One region of the Thermosediminibacter oceani DSM 16646 genome, then DNA from elsewhere that is predicted to be linked to it. Evidence: riboswitches for the same ligand, from Rfam matches in the RefSeq annotation. Region 1 holds a riboswitch; each other region holds the start of a gene.

What was found. A riboswitch is a leader RNA that binds a small molecule or an ion and turns the genes downstream of it on or off. The one in region 1 is predicted to bind cyclic di-AMP.
Positions count from the first base shown of each region.
Region 2: another riboswitch for cyclic di-AMP. It lies ahead of asnB (asparagine synthase B); the one in region 1 lies ahead of TOCE_RS10660 (septal ring lytic transglycosylase RlpA family protein).
Region 3: another riboswitch for cyclic di-AMP. It lies ahead of TOCE_RS01200 (NAD/NADP-dependent octopine/nopaline dehydrogenase family protein); the one in region 1 lies ahead of TOCE_RS10660 (septal ring lytic transglycosylase RlpA family protein).

Region 1 covers NC_014377.1:2,117,475-2,127,518, reverse strand. The annotation lists gene TOCE_RS10695 (ATP-dependent Clp protease ATP-binding subunit) at 1-304, shown strand, start outside; gene radA (DNA repair protein RadA) at 398-1,747, shown strand; gene TOCE_RS10685 (nucleoside triphosphate pyrophosphohydrolase family protein) at 1,761-2,156, opposite strand; gene TOCE_RS10680 (CarD family transcriptional regulator) at 2,382-2,858, shown strand; gene TOCE_RS10675 (PIN/TRAM domain-containing protein) at 2,999-4,081, shown strand; gene ispD (2-C-methyl-D-erythritol 4-phosphate cytidylyltransferase) at 4,097-4,795, shown strand; gene ispF (2-C-methyl-D-erythritol 2,4-cyclodiphosphate synthase) at 4,802-5,275, shown strand; cyclic di-AMP (ydaO/yuaA leader) riboswitch at 5,333-5,463, shown strand; gene TOCE_RS10660 (septal ring lytic transglycosylase RlpA family protein) at 5,466-5,939, shown strand; gene cysE (serine O-acetyltransferase) at 6,301-7,020, shown strand; gene cysS (cysteine--tRNA ligase) at 6,968-8,365, shown strand; gene TOCE_RS10645 (Mini-ribonuclease 3) at 8,382-8,792, shown strand; gene thyX (FAD-dependent thymidylate synthase) at 8,761-9,549, opposite strand; partial or broken gene thyX (FAD-dependent thymidylate synthase) at 9,628-9,903, opposite strand; gene rlmB (23S rRNA (guanosine(2251)-2'-O)-methyltransferase RlmB) at 9,997-10,044, shown strand, end outside.
Region 2 covers NC_014377.1:600,858-610,901, forward strand. The annotation lists gene TOCE_RS03005 (phosphopentomutase) at 1-251, shown strand, start outside; gene TOCE_RS03010 (purine-nucleoside phosphorylase) at 307-1,128, shown strand; gene TOCE_RS03015 (hypothetical protein) at 1,375-1,944, shown strand; gene TOCE_RS03025 (DUF1538 family protein) at 2,484-2,786, shown strand; gene istA (IS21 family transposase) at 2,937-4,451, shown strand; gene istB (IS21-like element helper ATPase IstB) at 4,445-5,176, shown strand; partial or broken gene TOCE_RS03040 (DUF1538 domain-containing protein) at 5,248-5,655, shown strand; gene TOCE_RS03045 (DUF1538 domain-containing protein) at 5,652-6,410, shown strand; gene TOCE_RS12395 (P-II family nitrogen regulator) at 6,376-6,747, shown strand; gene TOCE_RS12400 (P-II family nitrogen regulator) at 6,731-7,069, shown strand; cyclic di-AMP (ydaO/yuaA leader) riboswitch at 7,133-7,305, shown strand; gene asnB (asparagine synthase B) at 7,379-8,875, shown strand; gene TOCE_RS03065 (hypothetical protein) at 9,095-9,544, shown strand; gene arsM (arsenite methyltransferase) at 9,967-10,044, shown strand, end outside.
Region 3 covers NC_014377.1:219,171-229,214, forward strand. The annotation lists gene TOCE_RS01165 (glycine betaine ABC transporter substrate-binding protein) at 1-137, shown strand, start outside; gene TOCE_RS01170 (betaine/proline/choline family ABC transporter ATP-binding protein) at 163-1,290, shown strand; gene TOCE_RS01175 (ABC transporter permease) at 1,304-1,945, shown strand; gene TOCE_RS01180 (PAS domain-containing protein) at 2,103-2,444, shown strand; gene TOCE_RS01185 (Coenzyme F420 hydrogenase/dehydrogenase, beta subunit C-terminal domain) at 2,537-3,562, shown strand; partial or broken gene TOCE_RS11810 (IS1182 family transposase) at 4,196-5,657, opposite strand; cyclic di-AMP (ydaO/yuaA leader) riboswitch at 6,076-6,247, shown strand; gene TOCE_RS01200 (NAD/NADP-dependent octopine/nopaline dehydrogenase family protein) at 6,340-7,473, shown strand; gene TOCE_RS01205 (cobalamin B12-binding domain-containing protein) at 7,473-9,119, shown strand; gene TOCE_RS01210 (YkoF family thiamine/hydroxymethylpyrimidine-binding protein) at 9,162-9,401, opposite strand; gene TOCE_RS01215 (H-type small acid-soluble spore protein) at 9,420-9,608, opposite strand; gene TOCE_RS01220 (prolipoprotein diacylglyceryl transferase) at 9,743-10,044, shown strand, end outside.

The DNA.
Region 1 (10,044 bases):
CGAAGAGCACATGAAAAAGATCGTGGATCTGATGCTGAAGCAGGTCAACGAAAGGCTGAAGGAGAACGACATAAGTATCGAGGTATCCGACAGGGCCAAGGAATGGCTAGTGAAGAAGGGATTCGATCCCATGTACGGTGCAAGGCCTTTAAGGAGGGTCATCCAGAAAGAGGTAGAAGACAATCTTTCCGAAGAAATTCTAAAGGGCAATGTATCTCAAGGCGATACGGTACTGGTGGATGTCCAGGATGACAGGTTGACCTTCCATAAGAAGGAAGTGTCCGTGGCAAATACCGGTGAATAACCGGACAAAAGCACAGTTCGGCGGCAAAACACCCGGCGGGCCACGCCGGGTGTTGAACTTTGCCGGCAGTAATATTGAGGGAGGGAGAGGATTTTGAAAAGTAAAAGGCGCTTTGTCTGCCAACAGTGCGGCTTTGAGTCGGTCAAGTGGATGGGCAGATGCCCCGATTGCGGAAGCTGGAACAGCTTTGCGGAAGAGCAGGTAACTCGAAGTGCCGGAGTGTCATTTCTTTCTGAACACCAAAAACCCCTCCTTTTAAGCGAAATAGATTATTCGGAGGAGGAGCGGATAAAGACGGGTCTTTTGGAGCTCGACAGGGTGCTAGGTGGGGGTATCGTTCCCGGCAGCCTGGTGCTGGTGGGTGGAGACCCGGGTATAGGGAAATCCACGCTGATGCTGCAGGCGGCGGCAAAGCTCGGCGCCACCGGGAAAATTGTTCTCTACGTCACCGGCGAAGAATCGGCCAAACAGGTAAAGCTGCGAGCCGAAAGGCTGGGGATTTCCGGCGGGCACCTGTACATAGTAGCGGAAAACAATTTGGATGTAGTGGAAAAGCATGTAAGGGAGCTTTCGCCCCAGGTGGTCATAATAGATTCCATACAGACCGCCTACCTTCCAGAGCTCGAGTCAGCTCCGGGCAGCATCAGCCAGGTAAGGGAAGCCACCCTTCGGCTTCTCAAACTTTCCAAGGAAACGGGCACCGCCGTATTCATAGTGGGACACGTCACCAAAGAGGGGAGTCTCGCGGGCCCCAGGACTTTGGAGCACATGGTCGACTGCGTGCTGTATTTTGAAGGCGAGAGATACCAGTCTTACCGCGTGCTGAGGGCGGTGAAGAACAGATTCGGGTCAACTAACGAGATAGGCATTTTCGAGATGCAGACTTCCGGGCTGGCGGAAGTTGACAGTCCGTCTAAATTCCTGCTTTCGGGCAGGCTCGGAAATTCTCCGGGTTCTGCGGTGGTGTGCACCATGGAAGGTACAAGGCCCCTGCTGGTAGAAGTCCAGGCGCTTACCTGCCCCACCGGATTCAACCTTCCCCGCCGGCAGACTTCAGGTATAGATTACAACAGGGCCGCCCTTCTGATCGCCGTTTTGGAAAAAAAATTAGGGCTTAATCTCGCCCATGAAGACGTTTATATCAATGCGGCCGGCGGGATAAAACTCACCGAACCGGCCGTGGATCTTGCGGTTATCACCGCAATAGTATCGAGTTTTAAGAACAAACCGGTAAGGGATGTGGTGATCATAGGGGAAGTGGGTCTTGCGGGCGAGGTAAGGTCCGTAGGCTACATTGAAAAGAGGGTGAACGAAGCCGCAAAGCTAGGCTTTAAAGAAGCGATAATCCCCTATGACAACATGAGGGATTTAAAAAATACGGTAGGCATCGACATTTCGGGGGTAAAGGAACTGAAAGACGCTATAGAAGCCGCTTTTGATTGATCCGTTGAAAATGTCAGGATAAGCTGTAAATACCAAGGGTGGAGAGCTTTTCGTTTTCTTCAACGAACACGTCGTAGAGATTAAGATCCAGAAGATTACAGAGGGCTGCCAGGTAGAAGAGGTGATTTCCCAGTTCCTGTTCCAGCACTTCCCTGCAGTTGGGGCACAGGTTGCCCTTTAGGTGGGTATTCATGTATGCGCTGAGCTCCTGAAGGCTGATGTCGCTGGGGATTTGCTGTTTTTTGGCGTTGACTTCGACGCAGCCGCAGAGTGTAACGGACTTAGCGATGGCTCGGTTAATGCGGCTTACGGTTTCCTGGAGCTTTGTAAGAACATCTATTATGCTTTTGTGCCTCACAAGGCACTGGGAGACTGTGGCCTGAAATTCATCGCAGATCAGGTCCTTCATTGCTATTCCCCCTATTTATTCTTACAAGTCTTATTATATCCAGGAATTCGTGAATTTGTCAAACTTAAGTAAGAATATAGAGAATAATGTGAAGCCTCCTTTGCAACGCAGTTAAAAAATCCGTTGACATTATTCCGGCATTTATAGTATAATAAAAATTTAACTTGACAATAGAGGTATTTTATGTTAATTTAATATCAGTAAAAAGCTTAGGAGGCCTGCGGGATGTTCAATATAGGAGACAAAGTGGTCTATCCCATGCACGGCGCCGGGATAATAGAGGCGATTGAAGAGAAGGAAATCCTGGGAGAAAAACAGAAATACTACGTGATGAGAATGCCTTTCGGAAACATGAGGGTAATGATCCCCATAAACAGCGTCAAGGAGATAGGCGTCCGTCAGATTGTGAGCGATGAAGAGATAGACCAGGTTTTGAAAATCCTTCGCGGCGAAAAGAGCAAGATGCCCGCTAACTGGAACCATAGATACAGGGCCAATATGGAAAAGATAAAGAGCGGTAACATATTCCAGGTAGCCGAAGTAGTGAGAAACTTGGGCCTGAGAGAGAAGGAAAAGGGCCTTTCCGCCGGAGAGAGAAGGATGTTTGAGAACGCCAAGCAGATCCTCGTAAGCGAAATTGCACTTTCCAAAAATATCGACGAGAAGAGCGCCCATGAAATGATAGAAAATGCGTTAGGATAAGGGCGTTCTTTTTATACCTCCAATTTATGGTAGGTTTTTCTATCCTAATATGGATTTAAGAATAAATATATTATATAATGTGATGTAAGGAAAAACTGGGCTAAAAATCGGCAATACTTTATATAGGAGGTGATAACACAGTGATACACAGAATCATACGTGCTACTCTTACCCTCTTAGGCCTGGCTTTAGGGTATGAAATGACGGTGCTGTTGTTTCGCCTGAACGATTTTCTGAAACTTGCTATTATAAGCGAACCCACCGTTATTGCCGGAAAGGTCATAGGTGCTTTGGTTTTCGCAATAATATTCTATTTATTAAGTCCGAGATTCATATTATGGGGAACAAAGACCAGGGAATGGTTGGAAAGCAAGCTGCAGAAAACTCCGATGCGGGATATACTATACGGGTTTCTGGGCCTACTTATGGGACTTATAATCGCCAACCTGTTTTCAAGGGCGCTGCTCAGCATCCCGTGGATTGGGCCTTACCTTCTCGTGGTGGCCAACGTTGTGCTGGGCTACCTCGGAGCCAGTGTAGCAATAAAGAAACGGGAGGAGCTCTCGGCCCTCATACCCATACCTACCGTACAGAAAAAGCAACCCGCGGCGGCTGCGCCTAACCGGCTAAAGCCCAAGATACTGGATACCAGCGTCATAATCGACGGCCGCATAGCCGATATATGCAAGACCGGTTTTCTGGAAGGACCCATCGTAGTACCTGGTTTCGTGCTGGAGGAACTCAGACATATAGCCGACTCTTCCGATGTGCTCAAGAGGAACCGCGGGCGCAGAGGGCTCGATATACTGAACAGGATGCAGAAGGAAATGAAAATAGACGTAAAGATTTACGAAGGAGATTTTGAGGACATATCCGAGGTGGACAGCAAATTAGTCAAACTCGCTCAGATACTCGACGGTAAAATAATAACCAACGATTTCAACCTGAACAAGGTTGCCGAACTCCATAATGTTCCCGTCTTAAACATAAACGAGCTGGCAAACGCGGTAAAACCCGTAGTACTCCCGGGAGAAGAGATGGTGGTGCAGGTCATTAAAGACGGAAAGGAATCGGGCCAGGGGGTCGCTTATCTCGACGACGGCACAATGATAGTCGTCGATGGAGGTAAAAAGCACATAGGCGAAACCATAGGGGTCATGGTTACCAGTGTGCTGCAGACCGCTGCTGGCAGGATGATCTTCGCCAAGCCGAAATCGATGTAGTACGGGGTGACTTTGATGAAAATTGCGGCGGTGATTGCAGCCGGCGGCAGGGGCAGGCGCATGAACTCTACCTTGAGCAAGCAGTTTCTGATGCTGAAAGGCCGCCCCATTCTCTACTATACCCTCAGTACTTTTGAGAGCCTGGAGGAAATTGGGGAAATAATCCTGGTGGTAGGTCCTTCCGATATTTTTTTGGCCGAACAGGAGGTACTTATCCCTTATTGTTTTAAAAAAGTCAAACTTGTAGAGGGAGGACGGGAACGACAGGACTCCGTTTACAACGGTTTGAGGAGCTGCTCTCCTCAAACCGATATTGTTGTTATACACGATGGTGTGCGGCCTTTCGTGACGAAAACGATGATAAAAAACAGTATCGAAGCTGCTGTAAAATACAGGGCCGTCGGCGTAGGGGTGCCGGTAAAGGACACCATAAAGGTTGTGGACAAGGGGCTCATAATAAATACTCCCGCGAGGAGCACCCTCTGGGCCATCCAGACCCCCCAGACTTTTGAATACAATCTGATTCTGAGAGCCCACGAAGAAGCAAGAAAAAGCGGGTTTTACGGCACCGATGATACGGTTCTGGTGGAACGGCTGGGGTATCCGGTCAGGATGATCGAAGGCGCTTACGAAAACATAAAAATAACTACCCCGGAGGACATGATTGTGGCCGAAGCCTTCATGAACATGGGCTACGGCGATTTCAAGAGGTGATGAAGGATGCGTGTAGGAATAGGTTACGACGCCCACCGCCTGGTGGAGGGAAGAAGGCTCGTGCTGGGCGGTGTGGTAATCCCCTTTGAAAAAGGCCTGCTGGGCCATTCCGATGCGGACGTGCTGGTTCACGCTATTAACGATGCGCTGCTGGGGGCCGCTGCTCTCGGAGACATCGGCACCCACTTCCCCGACACCGATCCCAAATACAAAGACATAAGCAGCATCCTGCTCCTTAAAAAGGTGGGAGAGCTGCTGAAGCGGGAGGGCTTCGGGGTGGTGAACATAGACTCGGTAATATGCGCCGAAAAGCCAAAGCTTTCGCCCTTCATAGAAAAGATGCGGCAGAACATAGCGGAGGCGCTGAATATAGCGAAAGAAAAGGTGAGCGTGAAGGCGACCACAACGGAAGGTATGGGCTTTGAGGGTAGGGGGGAAGGTATTTCAGCCCAGGCTATATGCTTGATTAAAAAATTGTAGAAATGGGAATAAATAAAAGTGAGGATTGAAAACCTCACTTTTTTATTTTGCCTATAAATCTACAGTACGCCGAATTTCGCGAAAAGCGAATACGGGGGAACCAGTTTTTGGGGTGAATCCCGAAAGGGAGGGGCTACCTTTCGGCCCTAACCCGTCAGCTAACCCCGGAGGCGGAGAAAGGAGGGGTAAATTGGCCGGGAAATTTGCCGCGGCTATAATCGCAGCCCTGCTAATGGTTTTTACTGTGGGGCCTGTAAAGGGGAGCGAGACGGCGGCCATGCCTGTCGTTAACGTTAAGTCAAGGCCTGTATGCTATTCGGCCGTGCGGGAAAAGAGTGCGGTCGAAAGGCAGGTAAGTAAGCTGCCGTCGCGCAAAAAGGTGTTTACGGGCAAGGCTTCCTGGTACGGGCCGGGTTTTCACGGCAAAAGGACGGCCAGCGGCCAGGTGTTCAACCAGGAATCGCTAACAGCGGCTCACAGGTACCTGCCTTTTGGAACCAGGGTAAAAGTTACCAATCTGGAAAACGGCAAAAGCGTAGCGGTAGTTATAAATGACCGAGGCCCTTACGTAAAAGGCCGCCACATTGACCTTTCCAAAAAAGCTGCGGAAATGCTCGGAATGATAGAAAGCGGCGTCGTGCCCGTGATGATAGAAATTGAGTAAACCCCACCATTTAAGGTGGGGTTTTAACGTGAAAGGGGAATTGGAATTCCCTTGACTTTAGTCGGAAATTCTATTATCATAAATATAAAAATCAATACGAAAAAACTGTGATGGGGATCGTAGGCCCGAAATCCCTTACAGAGAGAAACCGCCGGCGGCTGAGAGCGGTTTTAAGGAAAGGCGGGACCGAAATTGCACCCCGGAGTTCAGGCCTTGAAATAAAGTAGAGGCCTGCGGCTTAGGCCGTTATCTAAAAGAGCTAAAAATCAGAGTGGGACCGCGGGCCTTTCGCCTCTGCAGAGGTGAAGGGCCTTTTTATTTACACCTAAACAAGCACCAAGAATGAAAGGAGGCAAAAGCAATGTCGTTTTTAAAGACTATCAGGGATGACATAAAAGTGGTGTTCGAGCGGGATCCGGCAGTGAAGAGCGTACTGGAGGTAATACTGTGCTATCCCGGGTTTCACGCCATCCTGATGCACCGCATAGCTCATTTCTTTTATAACAGAAAGCTTTTCCTTATAGCCAGGATCATATCCCAGGTGGCAAGGTTTTTAACGGGCATCGAGATTCACCCCGGTGCTAAAATAGGAAAGGGGTTTTTCATAGACCACGGTATGGGTGTCGTCATCGGCGAGACCACGGAAATAGGCGACAACGTCACCCTTTACCAGGGAGTTACCCTGGGAGGCACCGGCAAGGAGAAGGGCAAAAGACACCCAACCCTTGGTAATAATATAGTCGTAGGTGCCGGGGCCAAAGTCCTGGGCCCGATAAAGATCGGCGACAACTGCAAGATCGGCGCCGGTGCGGTAGTTTTAAAGGATGTACCGCCCAATTGCACCGTGGTGGGTGTGCCCGGGAAGGCCGTCGTAAGGAAGAAAATCGATTTTGCAAGAGAAGACTTTACGAAAGTCGACCTGGACCATCACCTGCTGCCGGACCCGGTGGCCGACATGATGAGAAGCTTGCAGAGAAAGCTGGAAGAACTGGAGAAAAAGATCGACTGGCTTGAGAGGAGGGTGAAGGATGAGGATCTACAACACCCTGACGAGAAGGAAAGAGGAGTTCATACCGCTTAACGGCAACAAAGTGACCATTTACACCTGCGGCCCCACGGTTTACGACTTTTTTCACGTGGGGAACGCCCGGGTGTTCATAACTTTTGATGTTATAAGGAATTATTTAAAGTATAAGGGTTATGAGGTGAAGTTCGTGCAGAACTTCACCGATATAGACGACAAGATGATAAAGAGAGCCAACGAAGAAGGCGTTACGGTCAAAGAGCTGGGGGACAGGTTTATCAAAGAATACTTCAAAGACGCTGACGCTCTCAACATAAAAAGGGCCGACGTGCACCCCAGGGCCACCGAGCACATCGAGGATATCATCGAATTCATAAAGGTTCTTATCGAAAAGGGTTACGCTTACGAGGTGGGAGGGGACGTTTACTTCGCCGCCAGGAAATTCCCGGGTTACGGCAAGCTTTCCGGGCAGAACCTGGAGGAACTGGAGGCCGGAGCCAGGGTGGAGCCCGGAGAGAAAAAGAAGGACCCGATAGATTTCGCCCTCTGGAAAGCCAAAAAGCCGGGGGAGCCTTCCTGGCCCAGCCCATGGGGCGAGGGAAGGCCCGGGTGGCACATCGAGTGCTCGGCAATGGCCATGAAACACCTGGGAGAAACTATTGACATCCACGGCGGTGGACCGGACCTCATATTCCCCCACCACGAAAACGAGGTGGCCCAGAGCGAAGCCTTCACCGGCAAACCCTTTGCCAGGTTCTTTATGCACGTCGGTTACCTTAATATAAACAACGAGAAGATGTCCAAGTCTTTAGGAAATTTTTTCACGGTCAGGGATATACTGAAGGAATACAATCCGGAAGTGCTGAGGTTTCTGATGCTTTCCTCCCACTACAGAAGCCCCATAAATTTCAGCCGGGAGCTCTTGGATCAATCAAAGAGCGCCCTGGAGCGCCTTTATAACGCCCTTTACGCCATGGAGCACCTGGAAAACGCAGCCCCCGAACGGCCGTTGAACGGCGAAGAGGAGGAGTATTTAAGGAGACAGCTTGAAAACAAAAATAAATTCAAAGATGCTATGGACGACGACTTCAACACCGCGGGAGCAATAGCGGTGCTCTTCGACATGATCAGGGAATTCAACGTCAGCCTGAACGAAAATTCTTCACGGGAAGCGGTGAAGAAGACCAAGGAGATGGTTTTGGAACTGGGCGGAGTGCTGGGGTTCTTCTCGAAATTCGAGCCGGTGCTCCTGGACGAGGAGATCGAGCAAAAGATAAAGGAAAGGGAGGAGGCCAGAAAGGCGAAAAACTACGCCTTGGCCGATAAAATAAGGGATGAGCTGAGGGCCAGGGGCATTATCCTGGAAGATACCCCCGCCGGCGTGCGCTGGAAGCGGGTATGATTGGAGTGATACACTGATGGAAGGCAAAAAATTAGATGTGTCAGCACTTTCTTCGCTGGCACTGGCTTTTGTGGGCGATGCGGTTTTCAACCTTTTTATTAGGACCATGCTGGTGGGGAACGGTAAAAAGGTGAGGGATCTGCACCACGAGGCGGTCAAATACGTGAGGGCTTCGGCTCAGGCCGAAGCCCTCAAAAAACTGGAAGAGTATCTTACCCCTGAAGAAAAGGATGTGGTCCGTAAGGCTCGCAATGCCAAAGTGAATACGGTCCCCAAGAACGCCGACATTATGGATTACCATTACAGCACCGGGTTCGAGGCGCTCCTGGGCTACCTTTACCTCACCGGGCAAAACGACAGGCTGAACAGGATACTGATGGCGTCCTTCGAGCTGGTCAATTCCGGACGGGATACCGGCCGCAGCTGAGTTCTCCCTCCGGGCAATACCCCGTGGCTTCGCAGGGAGCCCCGGCCTTTTTGAAGAGGTTCGGGGCTATTTTCTTTACCTCGGCCAGCATCATCCGCGCAAGTTCCCTTATCTCCGTCTGGGCCCTCTCGCAGCAGCGAAGGTTGAAGAAATTATACAGGCTCCTGACGTTCATGGTCACCACGAGATTTGTACGGGTTCCCATCGGCAGCACGTATCGGGCATCCTCCCTGTCGATCCCCATTTTCACCATCGCGAGGTAGCTCTTCTTGCAGGTTTCCAGGGCGTCTATGTAGACCAAAAGGGCCTCCGGATTGTTCGCGACGGCTTGGGGGAGCACACAGTAATAGCGATAGGCGATGTAATCTTCCGCCTGCTTTTTTATGCCGCTGAAAAAGTCCGCCGACCTTGTGCAAAGTTCCACCAACTTTTCGCGCAAAAAGAGAGAACCGGCAAAATCAACTCCACCGTAGATGTGGAGGCAGAAGTCCACCGCATCCTTTCCCGAAAGCAGGAGCCTTTCGCCCTCGGCCGTAAATTTAAAGGGGGTGCGGGCTAGAATCGAGGAAAACGTTCCGGGAAAGGATATCGTAAAGCTGCCGTTGGATATTTCTCCCGCCGCGTCGAAAATGCCTCTGACGTAGTGGGAGAGGTTTTCTTCGGGGATTTCTTCGGGAAGGGCCGGTAAAACGCCGGATTCCTCTATAAAGCTCTTATAAAGAGCTTTTTCCCCGCCGGCGTAAAGAAAGCCCTTCAGGTAGGTTTCGTTTTCCGATTTGAGCTTTGCCGCTTCTGTTTCATCTTCTTTTTTGAGTTCTTCCTTAAAGGGATTGTTATACCTCAGGCTCTGGACCGAGTAAGACGCTATCCGGTGGCGGGTGAGCTGGGCTAGCAGCGTGCGGCTGACACCCTCGATGGCGAAGGTGAAGGTTACGTGTTCGGTGGGGGACATGTGTCCCATGTCCATCAATTTCTGTATAAAAGAAGATATCTTTTCCTCGGTCAGGTTTTCCATGATCTCGCAGGCCCCTGCGTTGGAATAGCATAAGCGGGCCGCGGCGGCTACGGTTTTTTCCGGTTCGGGAGTATGGGTTAAAACTTTTACCCTCATGATTACTCGCCTCCTTGACTTTTAAGGCAAATTTAAATATCATTGGTACAAGCCTTTTAACTCAATTATATCATCAAATTCCGGGGAGGGATAGTGATTCTGGAAGATAAAAATGAGGCCAGAATAGAGGGCAGAAATGCC
Region 2 (10,044 bases), 760 kb from region 1:
TTATGGCGGAACTTAAAAGTGACGATGTGCTTATTATAACCGCGGACCACGGGTGCGATCCCACCACCCCGAGTACCGATCATTCGCGGGAGTACGTGCCGGTGCTCGTCACGGGTAAAAAGGTGAGGAAGGGTACGAATCTTGGCGTGCTTTCCACGTTTTCGGATATAGGCCAGACGGTGGCGGACCTTCTGGGGTGCGAGGAACTCCCCAACGGGAAGAGCTTTAAGTCCAAAATAATGGAGGTTTAAAGGGGAAGATAAGGTCTCACCGGCTCCAATAGAAGCTTTCCGGGAGGTGTCGAACTTGAGTTATTACGATGAACTCAAAAAAGCCGTGGAATATATAAAATCCCGCCGGGTACCGGGGCCGGAAATCGGAATAATTCTGGGCAGCGGCCTGGGGGATTTTGCCGACGGGCTGGAGGACAGGATCGGGATACCCTATGCCGAAATTCCTGGATTTCCGGTGTCAACGGTAAAGGGGCACAGGGGAAATCTGGTCTTCGGCAGGGCTGGTGGCAGAAAAGTAGCGGTGATGCAGGGCAGGTTTCACCTTTACGAGGGGTATCCCATACAGAAGGTGGTCTTCGGCACCAGAGTACTGGGACTATTGGGCATAAAGGCGCTGATAGTGACCAATGCCGCAGGTGGAATTAACGAAAACTTCAGTCCGGGAGACCTTATGGTCATAAAGGACCATATCAATATGACTGGGGAAAACCCCGCAGCGGGGGAAGAAATCCCCGAGCTGGGGCCCAGGTTTTTCGATATGACCTTCGCTTACGACGCGGAACTTAGAAAAAAAGCAAAGCAGGTTTTCGAAGAGGCCGGACTGGAATATAAGGATGGGGTGTACGCCTTCCTGAAAGGCCCGTCCTACGAGACTCCGGCGGAGATAAGGATGCTGAAAACAATCGGGGCCGATGCGGTGGGCATGTCCACGGTTCCGGAGGTGATCGCCGCCAGGCAGATGGGAATAAAGGTACTCGGGATTTCCTGCATCACCAATATGGCGGCAGGAATTCTGGATAAACCTCTGTCCCACGCCGAAGTCCTGGAAGTATCCGAGAAAGTGAAGGAGAAATTCGTGAGGGTCCTCTGCAGTATTATCGAAAAGATTGATTAACTACTAGCCGTAAACACCCCTCTGTGAAGGGGTGTTACGCATTTTTAACTGAGCTTAATCCTGGCTGAGATATTAAAAAATTTTGTTCTTGAGGGAACCTTTTGGCAATCTAAAACGAATATATTAGAGAGAGGGGAATTCAAGTTCAGGAAGGGAGATCGGTTTTTATGGTAAATGTAGATGGGCTATGGGAATACCTGCGGGTTTTGAAGATTGGAAGGAGTTCGAAATGAGGGTGATTGCTTTATGATAAAGAAAAGGACGGTTTTATCTGGTATTGCAATAGTTGCATTTGTTATCTTATTCTTTTTTATTATTCATTTTCCCTTGAAGTCGAATATAGACAACGCCTTTGATATGACAATAGAAAGCGGCGTTAAATGGATAAAATTAGAGGAAAGTAAACGCTTTAAAGTTACGCCCAAAATTATGATAAAGCCGTCAGAAAAAGTTGAATCACCATATTTGATTTTCGATCTATATATAGAAAATAAGACCGATCAACCGATTTATAATATAGTAGTAACGGCATTTTTATCCGATAAAATAAGAAAATATTTGTCAACTCCTTTTAATATTTTTGGTAATGTAAAAGACAATCCAGTTAATTTGATTCCGGGCAAAATTCCCTATGCTTTATATGTCACGAAAATTACCAATATACCAAATTACAATGCGTTTACTGAAGAACAAAAAGAAGAGATGATGGAAATATTGAAAGAACCCATAAAAGTGAAAATTTCTTATGATAGCGGGGTGGAATATTTATTAATAGATTCTTCTGAAATAATTATTGAAAACTATGTGGATAAATAATTTAACTCAGTTTTTTAAAAATAAGAACCGGCTTGTCTTAAAGAAGGTTTCATAATAAGGGTTTAATATGCTATAATTTTATAGAGGACAGTAAAATCATATGTTTAGGGAGGTTTAAATGCCGTTAAAGGTTAGAAGGTATATAGCGGCGAGTTTATTCATAATATTTTTAATATTTCAATTAATACCTGCCGACTTTTCAGACCTGAATCCCCCGGATGCTCATCCTCATAAATACCTTTTTATTTTTTCCATCGACTCTGCGTACACGTCCGTTGCTCTTACCTTCGCAGATAACCGGAAAATAGATTGTCCTTTGGTGCCGGGGGAATTTCATATCGGTTTTACAGTTCAGATGGACTCTAAACTTTCGCAAACCAACCCTTTTCTTACCGCAGCCTTTTATGATTCTCGTAAATACATTCGAAAAATCATTCCTAACTATTTCCACGGGAGCAAATATAAAGAAACCACGGTATAACGGATCTTATAATCATTCATCGCAAACGTCATGATCGTCTATTAAGGGAGGGGTCCATTTGAACGTTAAAGAAACGGTAGTAGAAGTTATTAGCGCAGTCGTCCCGATTGCCGTATTGGTGACGATATTGCAGCTTACGGTAGCCAAACTTCCGACCGAGGTTTTTGTGAATTTCATCGGCGGTGCCGTTTTGGTCATGCTGGGGCTTATCCTTTTTCTGATCGGAGCTAAGGTGGGTTTTTTGCCCGTAGGAGAAATGATAGGTTCTTCGCTGGTCACGAAGGGCAAACTGTGGCTCATATTGTTTTTCGGGTTTTTAATAGGTTTTGCCGTGACCATTGCTGAGCTGTTTATTGCATAATTAAAATGGACAGAGTTGCAAAATAAAATCCCCACTTTTGCAACTCAAAAATCCCCAAATTTGCAAAGGTCATTGCAGGCACCCCTAAAAACCTTTACCCTTGTAGTTAGGGAAATCTTAACTGCAAGGGAGGATTGGAGGATGCTCACAATGACCCATATTGATAATATCAGAAAAGCGTTCTTTATGAAAGGGCAAAATATCAGCGAGATAGCCCGGGAATTCCAAAAAGACCGAAAAACTATACGCAAGTATATTTATCAAGAAGACTGGAACACCAGGGTTAAAGTTGAAGAAGTTAAACATACCTTCCCAAAACTCGACCCTTTCAAGGCGGATATAGATCAGTGGCTTGAAGAAGATAAAAAAGCTCGCAAAAAGCAGAGGCATACCGCCAAAAGGATTTATGACAGGCTCTGTGAAAAATACCAAGATAAGTTTAACTGTTCTTACCGCACCGTAGCAGGCTACGTAGCCATGAGAAAAAAAGAATTGTACCAGGACAACTCATGTCGTCTGCCGCTGGAACATATCCCGGGTGAAGCGCAGGTGGATTTCGGTGAGGCAGACTTTTACGAAAACGGGACGCTGCATCACGGATTTTATCTGAACCTGTCGTTTCCCTACAGTAACGTAGGATATACCCAGCTTTTCAAGGGAGAAAACCAGGAATGCCTGTTTCAGGGACTTAAGGACATATTTGAACACTTGGGGGGAGTACCCCGTAAGCTATGGTTTGATAACGCCAGCACTATCGTGAAACTCTCGAAAAATGGAGAGCGCAAACTAACCGACGCCTTCCTGAGGTTCAAGCAGCACTATGGTTTTGAAGCGGTATTCTGTAACCCTGCTTCCGGCCATGAAAAGGGTAATGTGGAAAACAAGGTGGGATACCACCGGCGCAACTTCCTTGTCCCGGTCCCCAGGTTTGAAAAGCTGGAGGATTTTAACCGCGAACTTTTACGATTGTGCGACCGGGACATGCACCGCGAACACTACCGGAAGGAGGCATCCATAGCCGAACTTTTTAATGAAGACCGTAAGGCTCTGCTTGAGCTGCCTACCGTTCCTTACGAGGTAGCCGGTTACATAACAGTCAAAACCAACGCCTACGCCAAATTCAGCTTGAACGGTGGAAAGCACCTATACTCTACCGCCCCCAAATACGCCAACAGCCGGGTGCTTGTAAAGATAACAGCCCATGAGGTCATACCGCTGGATGAGAGCCACCGGGAAATCGTGCGCCACCGGCGGCTTTACGGGGACAACAAGCAAGAAAGCATGGACTGGCTGCCATATCTTACCCAGCTTTCCCGCTGTCCGGGAGCCCTTAAGTATTCGGGAATATACAGCATGCTGCCGGACCCACTCCGGGAATACCTCGACGGCTTAAGCAAAAGTGAGCGCGGCAAAGCGCTCAAGGCTTTGGCTGTGCTTTGTACCAAAAGCAGTTTTGAACAGGCTGTGAACGCTGTAGCCGAGGCTCTCCTTTACGGAGTGCAGGATTTAGACAGCCTCGTAGCCATCCATAACAGGATAACGGGTATAACCCCGCAGTTGGAGCCGGTAAAGATTCCGGAAGGGGTTCCTGAACTCACTGCATTCCGCTTCAATGCAGAAGACTATGACAAAGCCTTTCTGAAAGGCGGTGCCAATTTATGCTGAAGGACGAAATCGCCGCCTGCTGTAAAGCATTAAAACTCAGCCGCAATCTAGTGGAAAACTGCGACAAGATCGAGGCTCAAAGCCATGAAGAATACCTGCTGAAGCTGCTAAGATTAGAACTGGAGCACAGAGACGCAAGCCGAAAGGACAGGCTTTTGAAAAATGCGGGCTTTTACACGATAAAGACCTTTGCCGGCTACATATTCGATGAAATCAAACTCCCGCAGGGGCTTACACCGCAGGACCTAAAAGATTGCAAATTTCTCGAAGAAAAGAAAAACCTGATCCTTTACGGCAACGTGGGAACCGGCAAAACCCATCTTGCCACCGCCATCGGTGTGGAGGCCTGTAAAAAAGGCTACAACGTAAAGTTTTTCCGCACTGCAGCGCTGGTAAACCGGCTGGTGGAAGCCCGGAAGGGAGGTGAACTTTCCGGGTTACTGAAACAGCTTTCCAAACCAGATCTTCTGATCTGCGACGAATGGGGCTATGTTCCTTTGGACCGCGAAGGAGCGCAGCTACTTTTTCAGGTGATTTCGGACTGCTATGAACGTCGCAGTGTAGTAATTACCACTAACCTGGAATTCAGCCGCTGGGCGAGCATTTTCTACGATGAGCAGATGACAGCAGCAATGATTGACCGGCTAATACACCACAGTTACCTATTGATCTTTGATGGTCAAAGCTACCGGATGAGGCAATCACTCATGAGGCAATTAAGTTAACATAAAAATTCCCCACCGGTGCCTGGGGAAAAACCTTTGCAAAAATGGGGAATTTCCTCTTGCAAAAAACAGCTGAGCCCGATGTTCAGGTATTGGCAGCACAGGTTGATGCGGTCTCGGACGGAGCCATAAATAAGTTCATCATCGTAACGGCGGTGGCGTGTGGAGTGGGCATTTTCGTCTCTTTAGCCCTGCTTCGCATATTCTTAAGAATCCCAATCAATTATTTGCTGGTTATCGGATACGCTTTAGTATTTTTGCTGGCGCTGGTTACTGCACCGGAATTCGTAGCCGTATCCTTCGATGCCGGAGGAGTAACCACAGGTCCCATGACGGTGCCGTTTATACTCGCCCTCGGGGTGGGTGTGGCTTCGGTCACCGGGAAAAGGACATCGTCCAGCGATAGCTTTGGATTGATCGCCTTGGCATCCATAGGGCCGATTTTGGCAGTTTTATTATTGGGGGTGTTTTACAAATGATAAGCGCACTGTTTGAAGGTTTTTCCGCTGTATTGAGGGATGTTGCCGTCGCATTGACCCCCCTCGTCGTCGTGTTTGTCTTTTTTCAAATTTTTTTGTTAAAACTGCCGAAACGGCATTTAATAAAAATAGTCAAAGGGATCATACTGACGTTTGCGGGGCTTGCTCTATTCCTGCAGGGAGTGCACGTTGGTTTCTTACCCGTAGGCGAATTGATGGGTATGACTATAGGCTCGTTAGATTATAACTGGATTTTAATCCCTATTGGGTTTCTGATGGGATTCGCAGTTATTATGGCCGAGCCTGCAGTACAGGTTCTAGCCATAGAAGTTGAAAAAGCTTCCAGCGGGCATATTAATAAAAAAATAATGATTTATACCTTATGTATTGGCGTAGCATTTTCCGTTGCGCTGTCGATGATTAGAGTCCTTACAGGAATTTCACTCTGGTATTTTATCGTACCGGGATATATAATAGCATTGTTGATGACAAAATATGTCTCTTCCGAGTTTGTAGCTATCGCCTTTGATGCGGGAGGCGCGGCAACGGGGCCGATGACGGTCACGTTTATATTGTCGATGACCGTTGGAGTGGCAAAGCAGCTCGAAGGCAGAAATCCTCTGATGGATGGGTTCGGAATGGTTTCCCTTGTGGCTTTGACACCGATACTTTCAATTCTTATCCTTGGGGTTTTATACAGCAGGAAGGAGAAGCTCGGTGATGAAAGGCGGACTTACAGTGGACGAGAGTTTTAAACTCATCGTAACAATTGTAAATAAGGGTAAAGCAAGCAAGGTGGTTGGAGCCAGCAAAAGGGCTGGAGCTGAAGGTGGGACGATCCTTTTTGGAAGGGGGACCGCCAAAAGGTCTTTTCTTGATTTTCTGGGGATAAATTTTGCGCCGGAAAAGGAAATCATACTTACCCTTGTCAAAGAGGATAAGGTGAAAGATGTCCTGCAAGCGATTACGGATGAGGTAAAGCTGAATAAGCCTGGAAACGGGATAGGCTTTGTTATAAATATTAAAGAACTCCTAGGGGTTATTCATTTGTTGAAAAATGCAGGAGGGAATTTAAATGATAGAGGATTGTAATATTAAATTTGACCTAATTGTAACGATTGTAAATAAAGGCTTTGCGGAAGAAGTGGTTGAAGCCGCAAAAAAGGCCGGAGCCGAGGGCGGTACAATCATAGACGGGCGTGGAACGGGAATACATGAAAATGCAAAGCTGTTCGGCATACCGATCGAGCCGGAAAAAGAAATAGTTTTAACCTTGATTGACAGGACAAAAACGGAAAAGGTTTTGGAAGCTATTTCAAACGCTGCAGAGCTTGACAAGCCGGGCAAGGGTATAGCATTTGTTCTGGAAGTCGAAAAAACAGTAGGAATATACCATCTGATAAATAAAGGTTAGAACGTTATTTGACATTAGATTCTTTTGCTGTTATAATATAAGGCAAATTAAATAAAGTTGCTATAATCTAAATCGCTGAGTTCTTTCTATGGCCTAGCCATAGAAAGAAGCGGGGGACCCAACTTTATGGGGTGAATCTCCTTCTTAAGAGGGGCAAAACCCGTATTAAGAAGGGGTAGGGTTACCTCTTCAACCCGAACCCGTCAGCTAACCTCGTAAGCGTACCGAGAGGAGATTTATAGCTTAAATACTATTGCTAAAAAGCTATGAGTCTTCATAGCTTTTTATTTTTCTTCCGGAGGTGGTGTCATGTACAGGATAGCCGGGTGTCTGGGTGGTTGCGATACCGAAAAAGTGGACAATATGCTGGAAGGAATGTTAAAAGAGGGTTCTAATCAAAAAAAGTTATATACATCGAATAATGTTACTTTGGGCTGCAATAAATCAGCAATGAAAGATTTAGGCGACTTTAATCAACCCTTGTTCAACGAAGATCATACTATAGCCTTAGTTTTTGACGGAGAAATATATAATTACGATGAACTGAAAGCGTGGCTTTTGAGCAGAGGCCATGAATTTAAAACGGATTACGACGGTGAAGTATTGATCCATCTTTATGAAGAATTGGGCTCCGATATGGTGTCCAAACTTGATGGTGTATTTGCTTTTGCGATATCGGGTCCGGAGGGTTTTTTTGCAGCCAGAGATGTGTTGGGAGCTAGGCCCTTGTATTACAGTGAAGACAAGAGTGGAAAAATGTATTTTGCTTCTGAAATAAAAGCCTTATTGAATATAGCTGAAAATATAAGGGAATTTCCGAATGGTTATTATTATACCGATAAAGAGGGCTTTTTTCAGTATGATAGGATTTGTGCCGCAGAAGTAAAAGAATCGAATTTAGAAAAACTGGTGGATGATTTAGACAGGAGATTAAATGAAGCCGTGAAGAAAAGGCTGATGTCGGACAAACCCGTAGGTGTGTTTCTAAGCGGCGGCCTTGATTCCAGCCTTATCGCTGCAATTACAAGACAATACGTCAAAGGAGAGCTTCACTCTTTTGCGGTGGGCGTAAAAGGTTCCGATGATCTATATTATTCGCAAATGGTTTCCGATTTCTTGGGTACAACTCACCATGTTGAAGAATATAGTAAAGAAGATGTCATAGATATTTTGCCGGACGTGATCTACCATTTAGAGTCCTTTGATCCCGCCCTGGTAAGGGGCTCGGTGGCGACGTATTTTGCCGCCCGCCTTGCCAGCCGGTACGTGCAGGTAGTTTTAATCGGCGAGGGCGCCGATGAACTTTTTGGCGGATACGAATATCTAAAGGCGCCTTCAGTTACTAATTTAACGGAGGAACTCCTTACTTTGATAAACAGCCTGCATAATACGGGGTTTCAAAGAGTAGAACGCATCACCGCAGCCCACTCGATTAAAGCAAGGGCGCCGTTCCTCGACAGGGAAGTTATAAATTACGCTTTTTCTCTAGATGAAAAGTATAAGATATATGGAGAAGAAAAGATTGAAAAGTGGATTGTGCGCAAAGTTGCTGAAAGGTACCTGCCTAAAGAGATAGCATGGAGAAAGAAGGCCAAATTTGCACACGGAACGGGAACCAGCGGAATATTATCCGAATGGGTAAAAAACGATGAAGTCGTGAAAGAGGCGATAGATACTGATTTAGCCAAAATACCCAGCCGGGAAGAAAGGGTTTACTTCAGCATCTTTAAAAAGCATTTCCCTAATTTGAAAAACTTGGAGTTAATAGGAAGGACAAGAAGTATAGTTCCTAAAGAAATAGTCTAGGTAAATGGAGTGGGAGCAGGCATGCTCCCACTTAGTGTTTGTTGGAGTATATCATAAACAGAGGTCCGATTCTTGGGTAAATTACATAGCTATATTTATAGATACCGCAGACCTTTAATCATGTTATAATAATTAAGGAAATTTAAACAATAAAGCCATTACGGCCTTTATCATTAGCTAAATTTTCTTTTAGCGCTTTAAAAAAAAGGGTGATTCGCCTTGGAACGTTTTGCGGAGAGATTTTTACCTTTTTTAGCTCTCCTATATTTAGCAATCCTACTCTTGGTTCTAATTATCGGAAGGTCGTATTTTAATGTGTTAGTAACTCCGGAACATGAATATGAGAGATTCTCCTTTCTGCTGAACCTTGAGTATAAAGATTTTCTCTTAATGGCTGGCGGAATCCTGGCAGTAATTACTATCTTATTAGGTTTTTTTATCTCAGAATTTAATGTCCTTTGTGGTGTTGTAATGCTCGTGGTTTTGTTTATGATTAATTTTCTGGTTCTTTACTTTTTGCCGGTTTATTACTTTCCCGGAGGGGATATGCATGCAGTAGGGATAGCGGTACTTCTTTATTGGCCGTTGTATTTGGTTGGAGAAGGTATTATAATTATCAAAAGCTTAGTTAAAAGCTTAGTTGTATGGTATTACAAAAGTCGCTCATAGGAGTCTTTGCTGCGTCGTCACGCTTATAGTTACGAAGATCGAACCTCTCGAAAGGAATTGAGAAACATGCGGGTGTATGACGGATGGTGCTCAAGTTTCCAGAAATCGGGCAGTTGTACAGGTTAAAGTGCTGCCGGCCGGCGATGATCGCTATCATATCGAGCAGCTGACACTCGAGAAGGTGGATGGGCGCTGGCTGGTGAGTTCGATCGGGCGGGATCGTTAGTGCATCCGATGCAGTAGAAAAAGGGTTAGCTTACAACGCTTATATATGGTTATTAAAAAATGCTGAGCCTTCCTGGGTGTCTACCTATATTATTTTTTTTAATAGATAGTTGCAATATACAATTATTTTATTATACAATAATAATGTAAAGTCAAGGGGATAGGGTGTTAAAATTTCAAAGAAAGGGGTTTAGAAAATGGAATTTAATGTAAAGGAGAAGGTGAAGGAATATTATAGTAATATAGCTAAAAAAGCGGAGAAGGGTTCGAAGTCT
Region 3 (10,044 bases), 380 kb from region 1:
AAGAAGCGTTGAATAAGCTGGAAGGAATTTTAACGGATGAAAAAATGATGGAACTTAACGCGCAGGTCAACATCGAAGGAAAAAGCCCAAAACAAGTCGCCATTGACTTCCTTAAATCGGAGGGGTTGATCGATTAATCGTTTATAAGAAGGTGAAGCCAATATGATTTGCTTTGAAAATGTGTATAAAGAATATGACGATGGTTTTGTCGCACTGAAAAATATTAATTTAGAAATTAAAAAAGGAGAACTGGTCACCTTAATCGGCCCGAGCGGATGCGGAAAAACGACAACGTTGCGGATGATTAACCGACTCACAGAACCTACGTCAGGTACGGTGTATATTGACGGACAAGATATTTCTAAAATAGACCCCGTAGAACTGCGGCGCAATATCGGGTACGTCGTCCAACAAATCGGCTTGTTTCCGCATATGACGATTGCGGAAAATATCGCGCTCGTTCCGAAGTTGAAAAAATGGAAACCATCCGCTTACGAAAAAAGGGTCGATGAGTTGCTTGACCTAGTCGGATTGGACCCTGCAACATTTAAACACCGCTATCCGGCTGAACTAAGCGGCGGCCAGCAGCAGCGGGTCGGTGTCATCCGCGCCCTCGCGGCGGAACCGGATATTATTTTAATGGATGAACCGTTCAGCGCTCTCGACCCGATTAGCCGTGAACAATTGCAGGATGATATCGTCAAACTGCAGGAAGAAATCCACAAAACCATTGTGTTTGTGACACATGACATGGATGAGGCTATTAAAATCGCAAACCGTATCGCAATTATGAAAGACGGGGAAATCGTCCAATTCGATACGCCCGATAAAATTTTGCGCCACCCCGCTAATTCGTTCGTCCGTGATTTTATTGGTGAAAATCGACTCGTCCAAGATCACACCATCGTGCCAAAGGCAAAAGATTTAATGTATACATCCGTTGTAACGACGTCACCAAAACGCGGGCTGGCCGAAGCGTTTCGTCTAATGAAAGAAAAAAAAGTGGATAGCCTGGTGGTCACCGATAAAAATAAGTCCTTTCTCGGTGTTGTGACATTAAAAGAATTAGAGGAACACTATCAAAATGAAAATCTATTAGTTGCCGATATTGCTGATAGAGATGTGCCGACACTAACGATAGATGCCGATGTGACCAATGTTGCGGAGATTTTTCGAAACAAAGACGTGAGCGCAATTCCCGTATTGGACGGTAACCGGCTCGTCGGGATTATCACTCGATCCAGCATGATGCGCGGGCTGGCGGAATGGGAATTTCGTAAAAAACAGTAAGGAGCAGATATCAATGGACTTACTCAATACATTTATCGAACGGAAGCAAGATATTTTGATTGCCTTTCAAGAACATGTCTTCCTTTCAGGAATCGCTATGGCCATTGCGATCGCAGTCGCGGTTCCGTTGGGAATTGCACTGACGAGGTATAAAAAGCTGGCAGAGCCGATTATTGGAATTGCGGCGATTATCCAAACGATTCCGAGCCTCGCCTTGTTAGGGTTTATGCTTCCGATTTTCGGAATCGGGAAACTGCCTGCGATTATTGCGTTAACGCTGTACGCTTTGCTTCCTATTTTGCGCAATACCTATACAGGAATACTCGGGGTAGATCCTGCGCTTATCGATGTGGGAAAAGGAATGGGAATGACATCGCGTCAAATTTTATGGATGGTGGAGCTTCCGCTTTCCTTGCCGGTCATTATGGCGGGGGTTCGGACGGCGACCGTCTTAACGATTGGAGTTGCTGCGCTGGCGACATTTATCGGTGCCGGCGGATTAGGCGACCTTATTGACCGCGGTCTACGGGTAGCCGATAGAAATTTAATTTTGGCCGGCGCCATCCCCGCAGCAATTTTGGCGATTTTATTCGATCTTATACTGCGGAAGGTAGAAGATAAAGTAACCCCGAAAGGCTTGAAAAAACAAAAGTAAGATAAAATAAAAGCTGGCTGGAAATCCCAGTCAGCTTATTTTTTGTGGTGCGTAACCGAAACAAAAACGAAAAGCGCTGGAGGATTTATCAAAGTAAATAAAGAATATAATAATACTTCATCAAATAGAGAAATCGCATATAGGAGCGTGGTTAAATATGGAACAAAAGTGGGTCCAAAAGCTCCCTGTGGCAATCACCGTATGTGATGCAGAGGGGAAAATACTCTACATGAATGAGAAGGCCTGCAAGACGTTCGAAAAAAGCGGCGGCGCTGATCTCATCGGCAAGAACGTTCTGGATTGCCACCCCGAGCCGGCCAGGAGTAAATTAAAAAATATGCTTGAAACCCAAACCAAAAACTGCTATACGATCGAAAAAAATGGCGTAAAAAAATTAATCTATCAAACGCCATGGTACGATGAAAATAACAATTATGAAGGATTCATTGAATTTTCCATCGAGATTCCCTTTGAAATTCCGCATTATATAAGAAAGTAAATGCAGCCTTAAGCGAGGGGCTAGACGTTACTCCGGATGAAAAGTCCGGCTTAACTCGGATCTCTGAAAAAGCTGTTTCTAAAACAAAAGAAATGCCTAAAGTAAAAGAGGGGTTTGTCAATCATGACAAATGTATTAATTGCGGCTTGTGTGAAAAAGTCTGTCCGGTTTTGAATAATACACCGGTAAATAATGAACCAAAGGCATATGCTTGTATTAATAAGGATGAAAAGATCCGCATGGACAGTTCTTCCGGCGGTACATTTACGTTGATTGCAGAACAGGTGATTAATTCTGGTGGTGTTGTTTTTGGGGCAGGTTTCGATGAAGATTTTACAGTAGTACATAGTTATGCGGAATCGCGGGAATCTCTGAGCAATTTTCATGGTTCTAAATATGTCCAGAGTAAAATTGGAGATATGTACAAACAGGCGGAGAAATTTTTAAAACAAAGAAGGCAAGTCTTGTTTACAGGGACACCATGCCAAATTGCTGGATTAAAAAGTTATTTAAGAAAGCTTTATGATAACTTATTATGCGTAGATTTTATTTGCTTTGGAGTACCGTCCACTAAAGTATGGAAAAAATATATTTCTTATCATGAAAATAATATTGGTGCACCAGTGAGAAGAGTTTCTTTCAGAAATAAAAAACAAGGTTGGAAACGATTCTCTATGTTTTTATCGTTTGATAATGGCATGAAGCATATAGAATCTTTCGATAAAGATTTTTTTATGCAAGCATTTTTGAAGAAAATTTGTTTACGCCCTTCGTGTCATGCATGTAATTTTAAAACTTTACATAGGCAAAGTGATATTACTCTTGCAGATTTTTGGGGAGTACAAAATTTGTTGCCCGAAATGGATGATGACAAAGGAACTTCTCTTGTTTTTATTAATAGTCATCGTGGCGAATTGATATTTGAACAAATAAAAGATAAGTTATTATATAATATGGTCGATTTAAATGAAGCTGTAAGATATAATTTGTCAGCTGTAAAATCTGTTAAACAACATCCTAATCGAGAAAACTTTTTTAAAGAATTAGATCTTATTTCTTTTGATGCATTGGTGAAGAAGTATATTCAATTTAACGTCAGTAAAATAAAAGAAAATTGAAAGCTACGGAAGCTACCGTGTTTGCTGCCACATCATGGAGCTTTTTCCACTAATGTGGCAGTTTTTTTATATAGATGTACGAATGCACGGGATCCTCCCGCATGGCGGGCCCCTTCCCATTTATTCAGCATAGCTTTTCTACTCGCACACCTATTATACTGCTAATGAATATATTAATAGTTGCCCAGGGTAGAATGGAAGGCTGGTTTTCTTTTTGAATGACCTTGAACTGCTTGTATAGAAAGATACTGGTTTATATTATCAAATATAATAAAAAGTGGGAAATACCTCTTGCAAAAAAGAAGAGTAAATGATATAACAATGACACTAATTAATTCGCGAAGGCGTAACTTTAATGGAGAAAGGCAAGAGGTATTTGCTATTTCTTAAGGCAACCGACTCGCCGGGTGTTTATTCTATCGTTTCTCTAAATCAAGGTAAATTCAATATAGACAATCTCGATACAAAGGAAAAAGAACTGGAACAAAAAGATGGGCAATTCAAGACATTGAAACAAGATGTATTGAACAAATTTAACAGTAGAATATAAAAATTAAAGGGAAACTTATGGTAGGTTTTGGACAGAAAAGAGGATGCTTTTGCATCCTCTTCAGCTTGTAGACAAAGCCGCTTTTAGGATGCATAACCTAAAAGCGGCTTTTTGTTGAAGGCGAAGAAAATTTTTAAGAAAAACGAATGTAAAGCGGGGACTGTTGGCGGAAACGTTCCCCGTCTTTTCTTCCATAAAGCCAGCTTTTTTAAATTCATGCATGCGAAAAGAAGCGTGAGGTAATGTCCAACTTTCCTCAAGCCTCGTAGATTTGTATAGCGCATGCCATGCTTTTCCTTCGCATCGGCAAATACCCGCTCGATGGTCTGGCCGCGCATTTTGTATAGTTCTTTACCCCATTGGGTGTGTCTTATATCTTCCGCTATTTCTATGTAATGCTCCCATATATGCCGAGTTATGATTTTTGTGTAATTTTTACTTTTGGTGCACTGTAGGCGCATGGGACATTTACAGCATATTTGGGGGTTGCTCCTATATTCCCGGTATCCCGCCCGGTTGGTGGTGCTGTATTCTAATATTTGGTTGTTGGGGCATATGTAACAATCATAATATTCGTCATAGACGTATTCGCGTTTTTTAAAGTAGCCATCTTTGGTCATCGGCCTCTTGTAGGGCATAACGGGAAGCGCTCCTGCCTCAATGATTTCTCTGCATATCCCGGGGGTTTTGTAGCCTGCATCAACCACTACCGCCTCTATTTTAGAAAATTTATCGTTTACTTCTTGAAATAAATCGGAGAATACCTGGCTGTCATGAACATTTCCAGGTGCTATTTTGACACCAAGGACAAAAGTTGTTCCGGTCACAGGCTACAGAAGCTGTGTAGGCAAAGCAGCGCTCTTTTTCCCCTTTTTGAAACATCCCACTTTCAGGATCTGTGGTGCTTACCCTGACTTTTTTAGAGCTATTTTCTCCTTTGTTGTTATCGTCATCATCATCTTCTTCTTCAAAGGGCTTTTTACCGTTTGCTTCCCGTTCGGCGTTGATTTCTTTTAAAAGTTCTTCCTTATATTTTTGAGTCCGTTGCTTAGCGACTTTCTCGATATATTTATTCTTATTGGCACTGGCTTTTATGTGAGTAGCATCGATAAATACTGCATCTGTTTTAACAAACCCGCATTCTATTGCTTCCATCAACACCCGCTCGAATATCTTTTCAAATAGATCACTTTCCTTAAACCGCCGTTCATAGTTTTTTCCAAAAGTTGAAAAGTGAGGTATTTTTTCTTGTAATCCATAGCCTAAAAACCAACGGTAAGCTACATTGACTTCTACTTCTCTGATGGTTTGGCGCATGGAGCGGATTCCATACAATGCTTGGAGCATGAGTAGCTTAATTAACACTACCGGGTCAATACTAGGTCTTCCTGTATTTTCGCTATATAGGTCTTTTACTTCATCATAAATGAAATTAAAGTCGATGCTTTCTTCTACTGCCCTAAGGAGATGGTCTTGAGGTACTAAGCTATCGATGCTTACTAATTCTACCTGCTCTATTATTTCTCGATTTTTCTTCGTTAACATTTCATCGCCCCACAATATTTTTGTATCTTCTTTAATTTTACTAAAAAGCTGATGATTTTTGTACTAGCTTTTGCAAAAAAAGACTGTCGACAGTTACTTTGTCGACAGTCTGAAGAGGATGCTTTTGCATCCTCTTTTCTGTAAAGGCTAACAAATGGTACGGTTTCATATATTTTCCGTTGTATTCCACCCGCACAACTGTTATATTACTATTGAAAACGTTTATAGTTGCCCGGGGTGGAATGGAAGGCTGGTTCTCTTTTTGAATGGCCTAGAACTCATTGCCATAAAAGGGAAAAATAGTCATAAAATGACATTATCATAAAATAAAATATATTGCTAAAAATATTTTGAGTAACCCGGTTGACACAGAAATCTAATTTTGATATAATTTTCCTTACAATAAAAAAGAATGCTATAATCTTGAACGCTGAGTTCTTTCTATGGCCTACCCCATAGAAAGAAGCGGGGGACCCAACACTTGGGGTGAATCTCCTTCATAATAGGGAATGAGACCCTATTATGAGGAGTAGGGTTACCTCTTCAACCCGAACCCGTCAGCTAACCTCGTAAGCGTGGAAAGAGGAGGTTTGTAGCATGAGGGTAGTATTAGCCCGATTAAAGCTATGGTCCTCCATAGCTTTTAATTTTGCCTTAAAACCGGAAGAAAGGGGGAATATCGATGATTAAGAGGCCGGAAGAGGTGCGTTATACTGTAATAGGGGCGGGTAACGGCGGCCTTGCCATGGCAGGGTATTTGGGGTTGATGGGCTTTACGGTTAACCTTTACAACAGGTCCGAAGAAAAGATAAGGGAATTGATAAAAGACCCAAAAATACATTTGACCGGCGCCGTGGAAGGCGAGGGCAGGCTTTCCGTGGTCACCACCGACATAAGAGAAGCGATAGATGGTTCGGATATCATAATGGTCACCACTCCCGCCACTGCCCATAGGGAGCTGGCGGAGCAGATGGCGCCTTACATTAAGGACGATCAGATCATCGTGTTGAACCCCGGCCGTACCTGCGGAGCGCTGGAAGTTTACGAGACCCTGCGAAAGTCCGGGTGCACGAAAAATGTGATAGTTGCCGAGGCGCAGACTTTCATATACGCCTGCAGGGCTACGGGGCCCAGCAGTGCCAAGATATTCAGCGTGAAGAACGAAGTCAAGCTGTCCGCTATTCCGGCGAAGAAGACGTGGATGGTGATACGTCTTTTATCCGCAGCCTATCCGCAGTTCAAACCCGCCAGAGACGTTATGGAAACCAGCCTCAACAATTTCGGTGCGATATTCCACCCTGCTCCTACGCTCTTAAACAGCGGCCATATAGAAAGGGGCCAGACATTTGAATATTACCTGGAGGGAATAACCCCGAGTATAGGTCAGATGCTGGAAAAGCTCGATGCCGAAAGAATGAAAGTAGCAAGAGCCCTGGGCGTAAAGGCGATATCGGCGATGCAGTGGTTGGAGGATTCCTACGGCGCCCGCGGGAACTCCATATACGAAGCCATACAGAACAATCCGGCGTACAAGGGCCTCACGGCGCCGAAGGATCTTAAGACCCGGTACATTTACGAAGACGTGCCTTTTAGTCTCGTTCCCATTTCATCACTGGCCAAAAATCTGGGCATCGAGACCCCGGCAATAGATACGATAATCCGCCTTGCCAATATGATGACCGGAGTGAATTTCTGGGAACAGGGCAGGACCGTCGACAAGCTCGGGCTGGCGGGCTTGAGCCCGGCGGAAATCCACGAATTTGCCCAAAACGGTTACCTCGAGATTAAACGTACCGAAGAGGAGGTGGTGGCGTGATGAAAAGGATTCTTGGGGCGACCATCGGCAGCTGCGTGCACGTAGCGGGTGTTATGAACTTTCTCTCACTGGCCGAACGGGAAGGATATGAGGTCGAGTTTTTGGGTGCGGCCGTTTCCATAGACGAATTGATCGCTGCGGTTAAGGAAAGAATGCCCGATTACGTGGGTGTAGGTTACCGGCTTACTCCGGAGCCGCTGAGGGAAGTGCTGAAGGAACTGAAGGAAAAAATTAAAGCCCATGGTCTTGACTCGGGGATTAAGTGGATTTTCGGAGGCACTGAACCCACAGCGAAGGTTGCGGAAGAAAGTGGCATTTTTACGAAGATTTTCAACGGCCTGGAGGATATAGACGAGGTTATCGGATTCCTTAAAGGCTATAGGCGTTCCACCGAGGAGACTTACCCCGAAGACCTGATATCGCGCATCGAATCCAAGTACCCTTACCCCATCCTGAGACACCACCTGGGCCTACCTTCTCTTGAGGCTACGATAGAGGCCATCGAAAAGGTCGCGGAGGCAAAGGTACTTGACGTGATTTCCATTGCACCGGATCAGAACGCCCAGGAGTACTTCTTCGAGCAGGACAAAATGGACCGGAGGCTCGATGGAGCCGGGGGTGTGCCGGTCCGTTCTAGGGAGGACTTCCTGGCCCTTTACCGGGCTTCCCGCCGCGGAAATTACCCGCTGCTTCGCTGCTACAGCGGTACCAGCCATTTGATAGAGTTTGCGGAACTATTAAATGAGACAATTAAAAATGCCTGGTGTGCCGTGCCGCTGTGCTGGTACAACGTGCTGGATAAGCGGGGGCCGAGGTTACTTAGGGATTCCATAAGGGAAAACCAGCAGGTGATGAAGTGGCACGGAGAAAGGGGAATTCCGGTGGAAGTTAACGAATCCCACCACTGGAGCCTCAGGGACGCCCACGATACCGTAGGCGTCGCGACCGCCTTCCTGGCGGCTTACAATGCCAAGAAGATGGGTGTAAAGCACTACATTGCCCAGTACATGTTTAACGTGCCGCCGTCCCTTTCTCCGCGGATGGACCTGGCAAAGATGCTGGCCAAGATCGAGCTGATAGAATCGCTGCAGGATGAAAACTTTAGGGTTTACCGCCAGGCAAGGGCCGGCCTTGCCAGCTTCCCGGGTGACCTGGCCCAGGCGAAGGGGCAGCTGGCGTCGTCGGCGTATCTTGCTATGGCGATAAAGCCTCACATATACCACGTGGTTGGTTTCTGCGAGGCCCATCACGCAGCCACCGCCGAAGACATAATCGAGAGCTGCAAGATAGTGCGAGGCGTTATACGCAACGCCTTCCTGGGCCTTCCGGATTTGGTAAACGACCCGGTGGTACAGGAGCGGAAAAAACAGCTCGTAGATGAGGCCATGATTACGCTGGAAGCCATAAAACGGCTTAACCCGGGGGCGGAAGATCCCTGGACCGACCCGGATACAATCGCAAGAGCAGTCGAATTGGGTATCCTGGATGCGCCGCATCTTAAGGGCAACCCGGCGGCCTGCGGAAAACTGGTTACCAGGCTCGTTGACGGAGCCCTTTACGCCTACGACCCCGAGGAAAACCGGGTGCTTACCGAAACGGAAAGGATAGAGAAAATTTTTAAAAGGGCAGAGATAACCGTAAGCTGAATTAAAAAGCCGACCTTTGAGGGGGTCGGCTTTTTAATTTTATTATTCCTGGGAGTTTGAAATGGTGACCACCATAGACAGCTCTTTTGACCTGGCGGATGCTGCATCGTAGAGGGTGCGTATGCACTCCCATACCTTCTCGGGCGGGCCGGATATATATGTGCTTATGGTTCCCACCTGGCAGGTGACGCCCTTGTCTTTAATGGACGCGAGGGCCTGATTTATGACCTGATCGGAATTCTGTGTCTCCATGGGGTAAATGGATACCTCGCAGCTGATCAAGCTATCACCTCCCGTAAATTAATAAAAACTTCCGCCTTCCACCAGCTCGTTTACCGGAACTTTGGTGTGGATTTTCTCACCGAGAATTTCCACATCGGCGGTGTTGTCGTCAGGATTAAGCCCTTTTATCCAGACCAGTTTTCCCTGATAAAAAACCTCGTAAGTATCGGATGAATTCAGGATTTCCTGCGCCCGTTGAAAATCCATAGGAAAGCTCCTTTCTTCTTGTCCTAAAAATAGGATTTGCACCGGCTTCGATTTATATACAGAAGACGGTTTTGGTGATAAAATAAAAGTAAACTTTATCGGCGCAAGAAAAATAAACGAGGAGGATAATTGAAATTATGTTGATCGACGTAAGCCCGTATGCTTTTAAAATAGGACCTATTGCGGTTCACTGGTACGGAATATTCATGGCCATTTCGTTCCTGGTAGGTTCATATTACCTTTACACCATGGGCAGGAAGTTGCGCCTCGACGAGGATTTCCTGCTGAACCTGGCAATGATCGTCATAATATCGGGAGTCATAGGAGCTCGCCTGATGTTCGTGCTCACCAATTATCCCGAATGGTTTTTAAAGGACCCGGTTCAGGTGCTTAAGATATGGGAAGGGGGGCTTTCCTGGCACGGTGCGCTTCTCGG